Linked DNA regions of Halorhodospira halochloris. The protein of the gene in region 2 interacts with the protein of the main gene of each other region in a pairwise test. Links are inferred from orthologs where the notes say so. Each region holds a gene or a part of one and is shown on either strand. Other genes may lie near its edges. The genes, in order: aceE and nth.

Region 1 (8,563 bases), 2.2 Mb from region 2 along the record:
GAGAAGTTTTGTTAAGCCGTCACCACCCCCCAGAGATAACGCCCGGCCGTTAGCTGCCCAAGGGAACATCCCTTTTTCATAGTTGATCCCTTGCGCTCGTGCTTGCTCCTCAGTCAACCCTACCCAAGCCACTTCCGGGTCAGTATAGGCAACCGAAGGTATAGCCCTAGCATCCCAGGCACTGCGCTCACCACTGCAGACTTCTGCTGCTATCTTGCCTTCGTGCACAGCCTTATGCGCCAGCATCGGCTGCCCGACCAAATCACCTATAGCGTAGATATGCGCCGCAGCGGTGCGCATATGCTCATCGACTGCGATAAATCCTTGCTCATCAACACTCAAACCGGCCTCGGCAAGGCCAATGCCGTGCCCATTCGGGCTCCTACCAACCGCCACCAGCACCTTATCAAATCGCTCACTACTCTCTCCTTCGCTGCCCTCCATGGCTACAGTTAGCGATTTCTTATTGGCCTTTATCGCGGTAACTTTGGTATTTAGATAAATCGAATCGCAGCGCTTATCGAGGCTTTTGCGTAAAACCTTAACCAAATCCTTATCTACCCCCGGTAGCAGCCGGTCAGCCAATTCTACTACGGTAACCTTAGAGCCGAGCCCGCTGTAAACCGAGGCCATTTCAAGGCCAATAATCCCGCCCCCTATGACCAAGAAGCGCTCCGGGATCTCGTCTAACTGCAAAGCTCCCGTCGAATCGATAATCCGCTCGTCGCCCATATCAATCCCGGGCGGCACCACCGGGCTTGAGCCTGTAGCCAAGATGCACTGGCGGAAACTTAGAGTTCGCGTCTCCCCTTGTCCCTCAACGTGGAGGCTGTGCGAATCGAGCAATCTCCCCCGACCGGTGACCACCTCAACCTTACGTTGCTTAGCCAACCCGGCCAAGCCATCGGTAAGTTGCTTAACGACACTGCGTTTCCATGCGTTGAGTTGATCTAGATTTACCTTCGGCTTGCCGAAGCTGATTCCGTGCTCCCCCATCTGTTCGGCCTCGTCCTTGACCTTGACAGCATGGAGCAGGGCCTTCGACGGTATACAGCCGACATTCAAACAGACTCCGCCGAGGACTGGGTACTGATCAACCAAGATGACTTTCAGCCCCAAGTCAGCGGCGCGGAAAGCGGCAGAGTAGCCACCCGGCCCCGCACCGAGGACTAACAGATCGCAATCAGGGTTCGCCGGCGTCTCACCTGCCGCCGGCGCCGGCTCCTGGCCACTCGCCACGCTACTGCTGGCTTGTCCTGAGGCGCTCTCCGCCCCCTGATCGCTAGTAACTGGCTTAGCACCAGCATCGGCACCAGTGTCGATGTCGGTATCGGTCGCTGCTTCTGCCTCCAAGGTTAAGATTACACTGCCTTGTGAGACACGGTCACCAACACCTACTTGGAGCTCCTTCACAACTCCTGCAGCACTAGCCGGCACCTCCATGCTTGCCTTGTCCGACTCTAAGGTAATCAGTGGCTGTTCGTGCTCGATGCGATCTCCCGGAGCGACTAACACCTCGATTATTTCCACATCCTCGAAATCGCCAATATCCGGTACTTTAAGCTGTTGCTCTGCCATCACTGCCTATCCTTTAATCCTATAAGGAACCCCTAATCCCCCCAGGGGCCCAATTGGTTGCCCAAGGTGGAGGTCTTGGCGCCAAGGATGGCGCCATGAAACCTCCAGGGATGGATTCAGGCGTCCTCCACCCTGGGGCAGCCGACTGGGCTTTCCGAGGGAGTTTTTAGCGGCGCTCTATAGGAAACCGCTAAAACCCACAACGCTTAGAGGCGCCCTAAAGCACCAACCGGCGCAGATCTCCCAAAACCTTCGCCAAAAAGTTAGTAAAGCGCGCCGCCATCGCCCCGTCGATCACTCGATGATCGTAAGAGAGTGACAACGGCAACATTAATCGGGGCTCGAATTCTTTGCCGTTCCAAACCGGCTTAGTAGCTGAACGCGATGCGCCTAGAATCGCCACCTCGGGGGCATTAACGATGGGTGTAAAGGCAGTCCCGCCAATGCCACCGAGGCTGGAAATAGTGAAACAGCCACCTTGCATATCGGCGGAAGAGAGCTTGCCCTGGCGGGCCTTTTGCGAGATCTCACCTAATTCAGCAGCAATCTCCATTACCCCCTTACCATCAACTCCACGCAGTACCGGCACTACTAAGCCATCCGGTGTATCGACAGCAACACCGATGTTGCAGTACTTCTTGACGATTAGCTCCTGGCCGTCCGCAGCCAAACTGGAGTTAAACCGTGGCATCTCGTGCAGGGCAGCGCTCACCGCCTTAACCAGAAACGCCAGCGGGGTGAGCTTGACCCCGCGGTTTTCCGCTTCTGGCTGCATAGATTTACGAAACGATTCCAACTCGGTGATATCCGCCTCATCGAACTGAGTGACGTGGGGAACATTGAGCCAGCTGCGGTGCAAATGGGGGCCCGAGAGGCGCTGAATCCGGGTCAATGGTACCCTCTCGACCTCGCCAAACTGGCTAAAATCTATCTCTGGTAGCGGCGGAATTGCCCCACTTGCGGTGCCTTCTGCAGCTGGCCCTGGTGCTGCACTAGTTGCTGCCGCTTGCTGCATTGTCTGCTTAACAAAGGCCTGGACATCGTCTTTGCGAATCCTACCGTAGCGCCCGCTCCCGCTGACCAGGCCAAGATCGACCCCCAGCTCGCGGGCGTAGCGGCGTACCGCTGGGCTAGCGTGGGCGGCACGATGCCGCTCGCGATCGATGCGTGCGTCACTCGCGCCCGCAGCCTCAGAAGCCGGAGCAGCAGCGCTCGATTCTGGTGACGCTGCAACCTCCGCTTGAGGGGTAGCGGCAGCACCTGCCGAAGCGCTCTCCTCCGCGGCACTAGGTGTCGCCGCCGCCTGCTCACTGGCCCCGGTAGCGGCCTGGCCACTATCAACGGTGGCTGAATCCTGAGACTCGGCAGCAGCCGCAGTATCCAGGGTAAGAATGACGCTGCCCTCCGAGACGCGGTCCCCCACCCCGACGTGGAGCTCTTGGACTACGCCACCGGCGCTCGACGGCACTTCCATGCTCGCCTTATCCGATTCCAGTGTGATCAGCGATTGCTCCGGGGCAACCACATCCCCCGGAGCAACCAACACCTCGATGATTTCTACATCTGCAAAATCGCCGATATCAGGGACCTTGACTTGTTCAACTGCCACGGTCACACCTCCCACGGATTAGCGGCATCAGTGGCAAGTCCATACTCTTTCACGGCCTGTCCTACCTTAGCCGCATCAATCTCACCCTGCTCAGCCAGCGCCCACAATGCCGTCGTCGTGATCTGGTAGCGATCAACCTCAAAGAAGCGGCGCAGACTCTCGCGAGTATCCGAACGCCCGAAACCATCGGTCCCCAGCACCCAGTAGGGCCGATCAATATACGGCCTAACCTGCTCGGCGTAGGCGCGGACATAATCGGTCGCGGCGACAGCAGGTCCCGTATAATCGGCCAAGCACTGCTCGATATAGGGGCGTGCAGCTTTGCTAGCGCCGTGCAAGCGCTGCTGACGCTGACAGCTCATGCCGTCTCGAGCCAGCTCAGTAAATGATGGACAACTCCAAATGTCGGCCTGCACCCCCCAGTCGTCTTCAAGCAGCTGCGCCGCTGCCATCACTTCGCGCATGATACTTCCGGAACCGAGCAGCTGAACCCGCGGCGCATCAGACGCAGCATCACCGTGGCTAAAGCAGTACATGCCGCGCAGGATGCCCTCCTCGACCCCCTGCGGTAACGCCGGCTGCGGGTAGTTTTCGTTATATATAGTGATATAGAAGAAGACATTATCCTGATCGGCAAACATCCGCTGCATACCGCCTTGGAGAATAACCGCAAGCTCATAAGCAAAGGCCGGATCGTAGCTGATGCAGTTAGGAATAGCCGAAGCCAAAAGGTGGCTATGGCCATCCTGGTGCTGCAGCCCCTCGCCGTTGAGCGTAGTCCGGCCTGCGGTGCCGCCCATTAAGAAGCCGCGCGCCTGGATATCGCCCGCCGCCCAAATAAGATCCCCGACACGCTGGAATCCGAACATTGAGTAGAAGATATAGAATGGGACCATATTAACGCCGTGATTAGCGTAAGCCGTAGCAGCGGCTATCCAGGTCGACATAGCCCCCGCTTCGTCGATCCCCTCTTCCAAGATCTGACCCTTCTTATCCTCTTTATAAAACATCAATTGATCGGCATCCTCGGGCTCGTAGAGCTGCCCGACCGAGGAGTAGATGCCAAGCTGACGAAATAGCCCCTCCATACCGAAGGTGCGCGCCTCATCCGGGACTATCGGTACGATATTCTGACCAACATTCTTATCCCGCGTCAGTGCCGTCAGGGCACGGACAAAGGCCATTGTGGTCGACTGCTCGCGATCGCCACTGCCCTCAAGCAGGGCCTTAAACGTATCCAGCTGCGGAACCTCTAGCGCCGGCGCCCGCTGCACTCGCTGCGGCAGGTAACCACCGAGGGCTCGGCGGCGCTCGTGCAGGTAGCGAATCTCCGGGGCATCATCATCCGGCTTGTAGAACGGCGTCTCTTTAAGCTGCTCATCTGGGATGGGAATCTCGTAGTGATCGCGAAACTTACGCAGCGCGCTCTCGCCCATCTTCTTTTGCTGGTGAGTAATGTTCTGGCCCTCACCAGCCTCACCCATGCCGTAACCCTTGACTGTCTTCGCTAAGATGACCGTCGGCTGACCGGTGTGATTGACTGCGGCGTGGTAGGCGGCATAGACCTTATGCGGATCGTGGCCACCGCGGTTAAGGCGGTAGATGTCGTAGTCCGACATGCCCGCGACCATCTGCTCTAGCTCGGGATACTTAGCAAAGAAGTGCTTGCGCGTATAGTCGCCGCCGCGAGCCTTGAACGCCTGATACTCGCCGTCGACGCACTCCTCCATGCGCTGCTGCAACAGCCCGGTGTGATCCATCTCCAGCAGCGGATCCCAGCGCGACCCCCAAATGACCTTGATGACGTTCCAGCCAGCGCCGCGAAACTCGCCTTCAAGTTCCTGAATAATCTTACTATTGCCGCGCACCGGACCATCTAGGCGCTGTAGGTTGCAGTTAACGACAAAGATCAAATTATCCAAGTTTTCGCGCGCGGCGGTATCGATTGAGCCGAGAGATTCAGGCTCATCCATCTCGCCATCGCCCATGAAGGCCCAGACCTTGCGCCCCGAGGTGTCACGGATACCCCGATCGTGCATATAGCGCATGAACCGGGCCTGTTGCACAGCTTGAATCGGCCCCAGCCCCATAGATACGGTGGGGAATTGCCAAAAGTCCGGCATCAGCCACGGATGCGGGTAAGAACTGACCCCCTGACCATCGACGTCGCGCCGGAAGTTGCTGATTTGCTCTTCACTCAATCGCCCTTCGAGGAAGGCCCGGGCATAGATACCTGGTGCAGAGTGGCCTTGAATAAAGACCATATCGCCATCTTGTTCGGCATTAGGCGCCCGCCAAAAGTGGTTAAAGCCGATTTCGTAAAGCGTGCAGGCCGATGCATAGCTAGCGATATGGCCGCCGATACCATCATTTTGACGATTGGCATTGACCACCATAGCGATAGCATTCCAGCGCACCAGCGAGCGGATGCGCCACTCTAGGTGGTGATCGCGATACTCCGGTGGGCGGGCCTCAAGGTGGCGGGGAATGGTATTGATGTAGCCTGTGGTGGCCTTAAACGGTAAGTGGCCGCAGCGCCGGCGACCTTTCTCTACCAACTTCTCGAGTATGAAGTGGGCCCTCTCTGGCCCTTCGTTATCGATTACAGCATCCAGGGCCTCAAGCCACTCTTGGATCTCCTCCGGATCGGGATCGTCGTGCAACTGCGGTATAGCAGCCATACATCACCTCTTGGCTAAGAGACGCTGATTAGCCGCCCCGCAAGCCGCACGGAGTGCAGCTCGCAGGGCTTTAGCGGCTAATAAAGGTTAGCTGACTTTGGGGTCGAGCTCACCGGATTCATAACGCTCGAACATCACCGCCGTTGACAGCGGCTTGATCTTAGAGGCCATGCCGGCTGAACCGAAGGCCTCATAACGAGCCTTACAGATCTCCTTCATGGCATCGGTGGAGGCCTGGAGGAACTTGCGTGGGTCGAAGTTCGACTTGTTCTCGGCTAGGTGTTTGCGGACTGCACCAGTCGAGGCCAGGCGCAAGTCGGTGTCGATGTTTACCTTGCGCACCCCGTTCTTGATCCCCTCCTGGACCTCTTCTACTGGCACACCGTAGGTCTCGGGGATCTCCCCGCCGTACTGGTTAATGATCTCCAGCCACTCTTGCGGGACTTGCGACGAACCGTGCATAACCAGGTGGGTATTCGGCAGGCGCTGGTGGATCTCTTTAATCCGGCTGATCGCCAGGATGTCGCCCGTCGGTGGGCGGGTAAACTTATAGGCACCATGGCTCGTGCCGCAGGCGATCGCTAGGGCATCGACGTGGGTGTCACGGACGAACTGAGCCGCCTCTTCCGGATCGGTCAGCAGCTTATCCTTGTCCATCTTGCCTTCGGCGCCGACGCCATCCTCTTTGCCGGCCTCACCAGTCTCAAGCGAACCGAGCACGCCGATTTCGCCCTCAACCGATACACCACCGGCATGGGCCATCTCGACGGTGCGCCGGGTGACGTTAACATTGTAATCGTAATCCGCCGGGGTCTTGCCGTCTTCGCGCAGCGAGCCGTCCATCATCACCGAAGTAAATCCGGATTGAATGGCGCGCATGCACATCCCCGGATTAGCGCCGTGGTCGAGGTGAACAACCAACGGCACCTCGGGATAATTCTCCACTGCCGCCTCCATCAAGTGGCGGTAGAAGGGCACACCGGCGTACTTGCGTGCACCGGCCGAAGCCTGCACGATTGCCGGACTATCACACTCCTTTGCCGCCTCCATAATGGCGTGCAGCTGCTCCATATTATTGGCGTTAAAGGCTGGCATCCCATAGCCGTTCTCAGCAGCGTGATCAAGTAGCTGCCGCAGGGTTATCATCGCCATAGTCTCGACTCCTCCATTATTTAACTTTTCGAGATGGATGTGTCATTGAGATAGTCATCAACACATATAATCCGCAGCGTATTTGTCCCACCCGATGAGCCTATGCTGTCACCGTGGGTAACTACGACATGATCGCCTTGGGTCAGTAATCCCTGCCTGGACAAGCGCTCGAGCAGACGACTCTTAAGCGCATCCAGGTCTTCTTGCTCAGGATCGATCTCTAGGGGATAGACGCCGCGATAGAGCGTGACGCGGCCACGGGTTTGCGGATGTCTGGTTAGGACATAAATTGGCAAACCGGAGCTGATTCGTGACATCCATACTGCGGTTGACCCCGATTCAGTAATCACGATGAGGGCCTTGATAGCAAAGTGATTGGCAGCATACATCGCTGCCATAGCGATGGTTTCATCGACCCGACAAAAAACCTCATCCAGACGGTGGTGTGATACCGTCACCGTGCGGTTCTTCTCCGCCTCACGACAGACACGATCCATAGCCCCCACCGCCCGATCCGGGTAGCGGCCGGCCGCGGTCTCGGCAGAGAGCATCACGGCGTCGGTGCCATCAAGCACGGCATTAGCAACATCAAAGACCTCGGCCCGGGTCGGAATCGGATTCTCAATCATCGACTCCATCATCTGTGTTGCTGTTATCACCGCCCGATTACTCTGCCGGGCATTCTGGATGAGCCGTTTCTGCACCTCGGGCAACGCTGCATCACCGATCTCAACGCCGAGATCGCCTCGGGCCACCATAATCGCATCGGCCGCTTCAATGATCTCGTCCGCAGCGGTAATCGCTTCGGCCCGCTCGATCTTAGCGACAATCCCGGCACCGCGCCCCCCCGCGTCAATCATAAGCTGCCGAGCTTCCTCAATGTCAGCAGCACTTCGCGGAAAGGAAACCGCCAAGAACTCCACACCGAGATCTGCAGCTGTGGCAATATCCCGGCGATCCTTGTCGGTCAACGCAGGCGCTGAAAGGCCACCACCACGGCGATTGATGCCCTTGCGCGCCGAAAGTTCACCGCCATGCACCACGGTCGTCTTCACCGCACTGCCTGCCACCTCATCAACCCTTAGCACTAGACGGCCATCGTCAAGCAAAAGCTCATCGCCGGGCACCACGTCATCGGGCAGTCCGGAATAAGCAATGCCTACCGCCTCCTTACTCCCTGCCTCGGCCCCCATTTGTGCATCGAGGGTAAAACCATCGCCTTCGCGCAACTGTACTGGGCCATCGCGGAAGCCCTCAATGCGAATCTTCGGCCCCTGGAGATCGACCAGTACCCCCACCCGGCGCTGATGTGCTGTAGACCACTCCCGAACTTCGCTAACGCGGCGACGGTGATCCTCTACATCCCCATGAGAAAGGTTGATGCGCACCACATCAACGCCAGCGGCCAGCAGCCTCTGCAGTGCCCCGGGCTGGTCGGTCGCCGGCCCGAGGGTAGCGAGTATCTTGGTACGCCGGGGCTTGGCCATAGTCTATCTGCTCCCCCTGGAGCTGATCATGAAATTTTTATTTTGATTCTGTTAGT
Region 2 (8,375 bases):
GGCTGAAACAGCCGCGCCGAGCTCAGGTGCCAATGGTGAAAAGGATGCAAAGGGAGCAGAGCAAGACGGGCCGCTGATCCGTACCCGCTTTCGCGGCTTTTTGCCGGTGGTCGTAGATGTCGAGACCGGCGGCTTGCAAGCGGAGACCGACGCCCTGCTACAGATCGCTGCGGTGATCTTGCGCTATGATCAGGATAGTGCGCAGCTCTATCCAGCCGAGACGCACACCTGCCATGTTGAGCCGTTTGAGGGCTCGCGGATCGACCCGAAAGCCCTGGAGCTAAACGGTATTGTGCCCGACCACCCGTTGCGTATGGCCCTATCGGAATTGGAGGCACTGCGCAAGATTTTTAACCCGGTGCGCCAAGAACTGCGTAATACTGGCTGTAATCGGGCCGTGTTGGTTGGCCACAACTCCTTCTTCGATCTTGCCTTTCTCAACGCCGCGGTGGAGCGCACCGATTTTAAGCGCAATCCCTTCCACCCCTTCTCCAGCTTTGACACCGCCACCCTTGGTGGTCTCGCCTTCGCCCAGACGGTGCTGGCCAAGGCGACTCGCGCGGCCGGCCTAGAGTGGGATAAGCGCGAGGCGCATTCAGCCATCTATGATGCCGAGAAGACCGCCGAACTCTTCTGTGCCATTGTCAATCGGTGGGACGAGGCGGTGGGGCGGCCGTCGAGTTTTGTGCCGCGGCATAGATCGGGTGGTAAGAATAAAAGCGGTAAGAATAAGAAATAGCCCCTGGGCCTTGTGGGGCCTCAAAAGACTGCTGAAACCGCGCCTGAGACGATTGTTGGCCCCGGTGTGGAGGTCTTGGCGCCAAGGATGGCGCCATGAAGCCTCCAGGGATGGATTAACGGCGTCCTCCACACCGGGGGCAACAATCGGCTCAGGCGCGGTTTTTAGCAGTCGTGAGAGGATCACCTTAGGAATTGACTGCCGTCGCAAAGATTAAGTGCGATCGGCTTAAGCTATGCTCCAAGCCACACTCTCCCCGGCCCGCAGCGGCACAATCTGCTCATCACCACCTGGGTAGGTCTCAGGGACAGGGCTAGAGCATTTCTGCAAGGTAATCGTCTCGCTGTTGACCGGTAGCCCGTAAAAGGCCGGGCCGTTGCGACTGGCAAAGGCCTCAAGGTTTTCCAGTTTGCCCGCCTGCGCAAAGGCCTCGGCGTACAAGCCGAGGGCGATCGGTGCCGAGAAACACCCGGCACAGCCACAGGCCGACTCTTTGGCCGAGCGAGGGTGGGGGGCGGAGTCGGTGCCTAAGAAGAGCCGCGGATGGCCCGAGGTGGCGGCCTCCAATAGCGCCTGGCGATCGTCCTCACGCTTGAGGATTGGCATGCAGTAAAAGTGTGGCTTGAGGCCACCGACGAGTAGGTCGTTGCGATTGTAGAGCAGGTGCTGCGGGGTGAAGGTGGCGGCTAGGTTAGTGTCGCTGCCGCAGACTAGTTTAGCCCCGGCGGCGCTGGTGACGTGCTCGAGGACGATCTTCAGATCCGGGTGGCGTTCTCGTAACGGCATGAATACCTGTTCGATGAAGGCCTGCTCGCGAGCAAAGATATCGATAGCGGCACTGGTCTGCTCACCGTGGATCAGCAGCGGTAGCCCGATCTCGCTCATCGTGTTTAGTACACCGGTGCAGTTACGCAGATCGGTAACCCCGGCGGCGGAGTTGGTGGTGGCGCCGGCCGGGTAGAGCTTGACGGCGGCGATAATGCCGCTGGCAGCAGCCTGTTCGATCTGCTCGGCACTGGTCTGATCGGTAAGATAGAGGGTCATCAGTGGCTCGAAGCGGGATCCGGCCGGCAGGGCGGCGAGGATACGATCGCGGTAAGCGCTGGCCTGCTCGAGGGTGGTTACCGGTGGGTTGAGGTTGGGCATGACGATCGCCCGGGCGAAGTGTTGGGCGCTGTGCGCTACGACCGCGCGCAGGGTGGCGCCATCGCGCAGGTGGAGGTGCCAGTCGTCGGGGCGAGGTATGGTCAGTTGTTGCATTTTCCTGTCTTGAGTCCTTGTGGCTTTTTGGGCGCCTCTAAACTACCCCTGAGCCAATTGGCTACCCCGGTGTGGAGGACGCCGTGAATCCATCCCTGGAGGCTTCATGGCGCCATCCATGGCGCCAAGACCTCCACACCGGGGCAGTCCAATTGGCTCAGGGTAGTCTAGAGGTGCCCGCATGTCTGCTCATAGTGCAAGAGTACTTTTAGTGCTTGATGGCTGATAAACTAAACAGTATAGCTATTTCAGTAAGTAAATGGATTACCAAAGCGGAGTCAAACCCCCATGGCAGAAGTAAAAAAAGTCGTCCTTGCCTACTCTGGCGGTCTCGATACCTCGGTTATCCTCAAGTGGTTAGAGGAGACCTACGGCTGTGAAGTGGTTACCTTTACCGCCGATCTTGGTCAAGGCGAGGAACTGGAGCCGGCACGGCGCAAGGCCGAGGCGTTCGGCATCAAGGAGATCTATGTCGATGATCTGCGCGAGGAGTTTGCCCGCGACTTTGTCTTCCCCATGTTCCGGGCTAACGCTATCTACGAAGGCGAGTACCTGCTCGGCACCTCCATCGCCCGGCCGTTGATTGCCAAGCGGCAGATCGAGATCGCCCGCGAGACCGGTGCCGACGCCGTCGCTCACGGGGCCACCGGTAAGGGCAATGATCAGGTCCGCTTTGAGCTCGGCTATTACGGCCTGGAGCCCGGCATCAAGGTCATCGCCCCCTGGCGTGAGTGGGACCTCAACTCTCGCGAACGGCTGCTCGAGTACGCCGAGCGCCACGGTATAGATATTGAGGGTAAGACCGAGGATGGTGGTTCACCCTACTCAATGGATGCCAACCTGCTGCATATCTCCTACGAAGGCGGGGTGCTGGAGGATACTTGGACGCCCGCTGAGGAGCAGATGTGGCGCTGGAGCAACAGCCCGGAGCAGGCCCCGGATCAGCCGCAGCTGATCGATATAGAGTTCGCTGGCGGTGACCCGGTGGCCGTTGACGGTGAACGTCTCAGCCCGGCGCAGCTGCTATCCCGGCTCAATGAGCTCGGTTGCCGGCACGGCATCGGGCGCATCGATATCGTCGAGAACCGTTACGTCGGTATGAAATCGCGCGGCTGCTACGAGACCCCGGGCGGGAGCATTCTGCTGCGCGCCCATCGGGCGATCGAGTCGATTACCCTCGATCGGGATGCGGCCCATCTTAAAGATGAGATCATGCCGCGCTATGCCGAGCTGATTTATAACGGCTACTGGTTCGCCCCGGAGCGCGAGGCCCTGCAGGCGCTTATCGATAAGACTCAGCAGGATGTTGAGGGTGTGGTGCGGCTTAAGCTCTACAAGGGCAATGTCGAGGTGGTGGGTCGTCAGTCACCGCGCAGCCTGTTCGATGCCTCAGTCGCAACCTTCGAGGATGATGCCGGGGCCTACGATCAGAAGGATGCGGCCGGGTTTATCCGCCTCAACGCCCTGAGGTTGCGCCTCGGCGCGAAGCGGGGTGGTTGATAGAGGGATCTCCAGCAACTCCCCGCTGAGCCTGGTGCCTCGGTGGGGAGGACGCCGTGAATCCATCCCTGGAGGCTTCATGGCGCCATCCTTGGCGCCAAGACCTCCCCACCGAGGCCACCAGGCTCAGCGGGGAGTGTCTGGAAGATCCCATAGGGAAGTATGATTAATTTATCTTCTCAATCCGCGCCATTCTCACACAGATCGGCAATAATGCACTCCCTACACCGCGGCCGCCGAGCCGTGCAGGTGTAGCGGCCGTGGAGGATTAGCCAATGGTGAGCATGGCGCAGAAACTCTTCCGGCGTTGTCGCCGTCAGGCCCTCTTCGACCTCGCGGACAGTGCTTCCGGGGGCCAAGCCGCTGCGATTGGCGAGGCGAAAGACGTGGGTGTCGACGGCTATAGTTGGCTCGCCGAAGGCGGTGTTGAGGATGACGTTGGCGGTCTTGCGCCCGACCCCTGGTAGCTCCTCTAATTCGGCGCGGGTGCGCGGCAGCTCACCGCCGTGTTTGTCGAGCAGTATCTGGCAGGCGGCGATGATGTTGCGGGCCTTGTTGTTGTACAAGCCGATATTCTCGATATAGCCCTTCACCCCCGTCTCGCCTAACTCCAGCATCTGCGCCGCGGTATTGGCAACAGCGAAGAGCTTTGCCGTCGCGGCATTGACGCTGCGATCGGTACTTTGGGCCGAGAGGATCACCGCGATAAGCAGCTCAAAAGGGCTGCTGTAATGCAGCTCGGTGGTCGGCTCGGGCAGGGCCTCGCGCAGGCGGCGAAATATTTCGTAGCGGTTGGTTTGATCCACTATGAGCGATCTTCGATGCGGTTTTTCAACGCCAGGAGTACGGCTAGGCCGATAAAGGCCCCGGGGGGGAGGATGGCGAGCAGGAAGAGATCGCCATCGACCAGTTCAATCGTCCAGTTGGCAGCAATATCGCCGAATAATTGATCGGCACCGTCGAGTAGGGTCCCCCGGCCGAGCAACTCGCGCATCGCGCCGAGCACTACCAGCACGGCGGCGAAGCCGGCGCCGGTCGCCAGGCCATCGAGGGCGGCGGGGGCGACCGGTTGGCGCGAGGCGAAGGCCTCGGCGCGGGCGAGTATAGCGCAGTTGGTGACGATCAGGGGGAGAAACAGGCCCAAGGTGCGGTAAAGATCGTGTAGCCAAGCCGCTACCAGCAGTTCGACGATGGTCACGAATGAGGCGATGATGAGGATAAACACCGGGATACGGACGTCCTGCGGTACCCAGTTGCGGATCAGCGAGACCACTATGCTCGAGGCGGTCACCACCAGCAGGGTAGCGATCCCCAGGCCAAGTCCAGCCATCGCCGTAGTGGTAACGGCGAGCAGGGGGCAGAGGCCGAGGAGCTGGACAAGCGCGGCATTATTTTTCCACAGCCCCTCATACCAGATGGCTTTGCTGCTCGGCGGTGGGTTTGCGCTCATTGTTGATCACCTTGATATCGCTCGGGCTGCTCTTGGAAGTCGATAAGAACCTTACGCACTGCGTCGACAACTGCCCGCGCCGTTATGGTCGCACTGGTAATGCCGTCGAACTCGCCGCCATCGCCTCTCAGTTGCCAGTCCTCTTGGGGTGGGTCGGCGAGTGAGCGGCCGCTAAAGGTCTCTATCCAGTCGCTGCGGGACGCCTCTATGGCGTCGCCAAGGCCGGGGGTCTCGCGGTGGTAGACGGTGCGCACTGCGATGATCTGGCCTTGCGGGTCGATGCCGATCAGCAGGCTGATCGGTCCGGCATAGCCCTCAGGGGTCTGTGCTTCGACCGCTGCGGCTATGAACTCTCCTTCGCTGTAGGCAGGGTAAACGCGCGCCTGTTCGCCGCCGGGGATCGGTGAGGGTATGGTGTAGGCGTCGGCGTCGGGTTCGTTATCGTGTTCCTCTGGCAGGACTGCTTCTAGGCGGTCGAGGACCACTTGCCTCTCGGCGGCACTGATCCTCTCCGCGGTTAGTTCATAGACCCCGGCCACCAGGGCTAGGCCGACACCGACAAAGGCGGCGAGTACACCTCCGGCGCGAAGTGAGGCAGTCCAGGCCATGGCTTATCTCTCCCCCATGCGGCGAAATATGTAATCGAGTAGTGGGGCGGCGGCGTTGAGCATCAGTATGGCGAATGCGAAGCCATCAGGGTGCCCGCCGAACTCGCGGATTATTATGGCGATTATGCCGATGCCGATCGCATAGGCCCAGCGCGCGGCGGCATCCGCCGGGGCGGTCACCGGGTCACTGGCGATGAAGATCGCCACTAACAAGGTTGCCCCGGAGAGAAGATGGAAGCTGACCGGGGCGCCGCCGGTGAATTGGAAGATTGCTGCGGTCAATGCCGTGCCGACAATGACGCCCGCGGGCAGCCGCCAATCGATAGTGCCGCGGGCGATCAGAAATGCCCCGCCGAGAATCAGTGCCAGGCCCTTCCAGGTCCAGGCGCCGGTAGCTACCAACCCGGCCATGCGCTCATCATCGTCCATCAGGGCCGCCAAGCCGTCGGTAGCCAGCTTATCTAGCGGCGTGGCGTGGGTCATGGCATCGGCCAGCGGGGCGAGGGTGCCGGTGAGAAAGTAGCTCAGGGCCTCGCCGCTGGGGATGGCGGCGGTGAGGCCCGGGTCCGGGGCGGGCCACAGGCCGGTGGCCTGGGGGAAGGCGAGGACCACGGCGACGTAACCCACCATGGCGGGGTTGAAGACGTTCTGGCCGAGCCCGCCGTAGACCTGTTTACCGAGCAGGATGGCGAGGGCCCCGGCCAGGGCCGGTATCCACCAGGGCAGCACGGGGGGTAGGGTGATGCCGATGAGCAGGGCGGTAACCCAGACACTGCCATCGCTAACTGCTACGCGAGGTGATTGGCCACGGGCGTGAGCGCCCAGGACCTCGGCGAGTAGCGCAGCTAGCAGAGCCGCACCGGTGTTGAGCAGGATGCCGACCCCGAACAGCCACACCATTACCGCGGCTGCTGGTATCGAAGCCAACAGGACCTCTCCCATGATCCTGGGCGTTGTCTGTGTTGCCAATGCTTAACTCTCCGTTGTCTCGTTAGAGCTCTTATTCTGGCTAGCCACAGCTTGGCGCTTACGTTGGCGAGCCTGCTCCTTCTCCCGTTTTTGGCGTTCCTCGCGAGCTTTTTTCGCTTCGTTGCGGCGCTTGGCACGCTCTGCAGCCTCGCGCTCGGCCATGCGGGCGCGGGTCATATCCCGGGCATGGCCGAGGGCTCCGGCAAGCGGTATCGAGCTCGGACAGACCAGGTCACAGCTGGCGCAGCCGGTGCAGCGGAGCGGGTCGAGTTCTATTGATTCGGCCGGTTCGCCGACATTCACCCCGGCGCGGATAGCGCTGACCATCTCGTGCGGCCGGAGACCTTCTGGGCAGACCTTGGTGCACTTGGAGCAGCGAATACATGGCTGCTCAGGCAGGGGCGACTCTGCCGGTGACTCGAGGATTATGCCGCTCATACCATGCGTTATGGGCACCTCGCGGTTGGTTATGGGGATGCCCATGATGCCGCCGCCGACCATGATCCGCCCCTGCGGCTCTCCGGCCACGGCGAGGACATCGCGCAGCGGGGTGCCGACCCTGATCCAGTAGTTGCCAGGATGAGCGGCGGATCCGCCGCTTACCGTTACTAGCCGGTCGAGTGACGGTTCGCCGTGGACGACTGCCCGGTAGGCGGCGTACAGGGTCGAGACGTTCTGGATTACGACGCCGACCGTTGTCGGCCGGGCGCCGGCGGGAACGATGCGTCCGGTGGCTGGATAGACTATATTGCGCTCGTTGCCGGCCGGGTAGTGGGCATCGACGGTGACCACCTGGATACCGCCGCCCTCGGCGGCAATGGCCTGGCGTGCCGCGGCTGCTGCATAGCGCGATCCGGCCTTGACTGCTATGAGGATGCGACTGGCGCCACAGGCCCGGGCGGCAAGGCGGGCACCGGTTACGATCTGTGCGGCGTGGTGGCGTAATAGGGTTTCATCGCAGGTTAGATAGGTGTCGCACTCAACACCGTTGACTACCAGGGTATCGACGCCGCATTCGGCGGCATCGGCGAGTTTCAGTGCCGATGGGAAGGCGGCCCCGCCCATGCCGCGGATGCCGGCTTGGCGAATGCGCTCGAGAATTACCCCGGCAGGTTGTTCAAGCGGGTCGTTTAGTGCCGGCATGGGTTCGGCGCTATGCTCTTCACCATCGGCTTTGATGATCAGGCACTTGACCTTAGCGTTAGCCGGGTGGGATATGGCCCGCTTGTCGATGCCGATGACTTCACCCGAGGTGGGGGCGTGCAGCGGTACGGCATCGGCCGCGGCGGTGACCACAGCGCCGCGGAGTACTCTATCGCCGACGCCATAGCTGCAGGCCATCTCCAGGCCGCGATGATCGACAAGTGGCAGGATCATCTGCGTAGGTAGGGGGATTGAGCCTATTTCGGCGTCGCGCGAGAGGTCTTTTGCCGGGGTCACCGCAACCTCCCCTGGGCGCGGCTCGGCATCAGGGTGGCGCAGTGGCCCGGGGCGCGACTCGGGGTTAGCGCGGGTGGTTAGAGGGGTGGGCAGGGGGCGGATCAGGCTGCCCAGGGGCGGCTCAACCGGCTGCATGGTGATGCAGTCCATAGGGCAGGCTGTAACGCATAGCTTACACCCCGTGCACTCATCGCTGAGCACTGTGTGCATCTGCCGTGGTGCGCCGATGATGGCGTCGACCGGACAGGCCGGTAGGCAGCGCGTGCAGCCGATACAGCGCTGCTCATCAATAAAGGCGACCACAGGCCCTTGTTCATCGCCATCGACCGGCTGGGGGTCGACCTGGAGCAGGTCGGCAATGGCGGCGGCGGTGCTATTACCGCCGGGTGCGCAGAGGTTTATGGCTGCC

Evidence for each region.
Region 1: the proteins of nth (region 2) and aceE interact in binary tests that used the Escherichia coli proteins (3 or more experiments, as listed by UniProt). The link is inferred for Halorhodospira halochloris from one-to-one orthologs.

Annotation. Positions count from the first base shown.
Region 1 is NZ_AP017372.2:2,680,495-2,689,057, forward strand. What follows is about bases 2,990-6,176. They hold aceE (pyruvate dehydrogenase (acetyl-transferring), homodimeric type), read right to left. Parts: upstream 5,869-6,176; coding sequence 3,190-5,868; downstream 2,990-3,189. Other genes in these bases: aceF (dihydrolipoyllysine-residue acetyltransferase), read right to left, coding at 2,990-3,187; fba (class II fructose-bisphosphate aldolase), read right to left, coding at 5,956-6,176. In the rest of the region: lpdA (dihydrolipoyl dehydrogenase), read right to left, coding at 1-1,578; more of aceF, read right to left, coding at 1,796-2,989; more of fba, read right to left, coding at 6,177-7,020; pyk (pyruvate kinase), read right to left, coding at 7,041-8,507. UniProt on the Escherichia coli protein: Component of the pyruvate dehydrogenase (PDH) complex, that catalyzes the overall conversion of pyruvate to acetyl-CoA and CO(2).
Region 2 is NZ_AP017372.2:465,666-474,040, forward strand. What follows is about bases 2,493-5,491. They hold nth (endonuclease III), read right to left. Parts: upstream 4,306-5,491; coding sequence 3,679-4,305; downstream 2,493-3,678. Other genes in these bases: HH1059_RS02265 (argininosuccinate synthase), read left to right, coding at 2,493-3,499; HH1059_RS02275 (electron transport complex subunit E), read right to left, coding at 4,305-4,949; HH1059_RS02280 (RnfABCDGE type electron transport complex subunit G), read right to left, coding at 4,946-5,491. In the rest of the region: rnt (ribonuclease T), read left to right, coding at 1-739; pyrC (dihydroorotase), read right to left, coding at 968-1,999; HH1059_RS13900 (hypothetical protein), read left to right, coding at 2,083-2,211; more of HH1059_RS02265, read left to right, coding at 2,288-2,492; more of HH1059_RS02280, read right to left, coding at 5,492-5,557; HH1059_RS02285 (RnfABCDGE type electron transport complex subunit D), read right to left, coding at 5,561-6,526; electron transport complex subunit RsxC, read right to left, coding at 6,530-8,375. UniProt on the Escherichia coli protein: DNA repair enzyme that has both DNA N-glycosylase activity and AP-lyase activity. The DNA N-glycosylase activity releases various damaged pyrimidines from DNA by cleaving the N-glycosidic bond, leaving an AP (apurinic/apyrimidinic) site.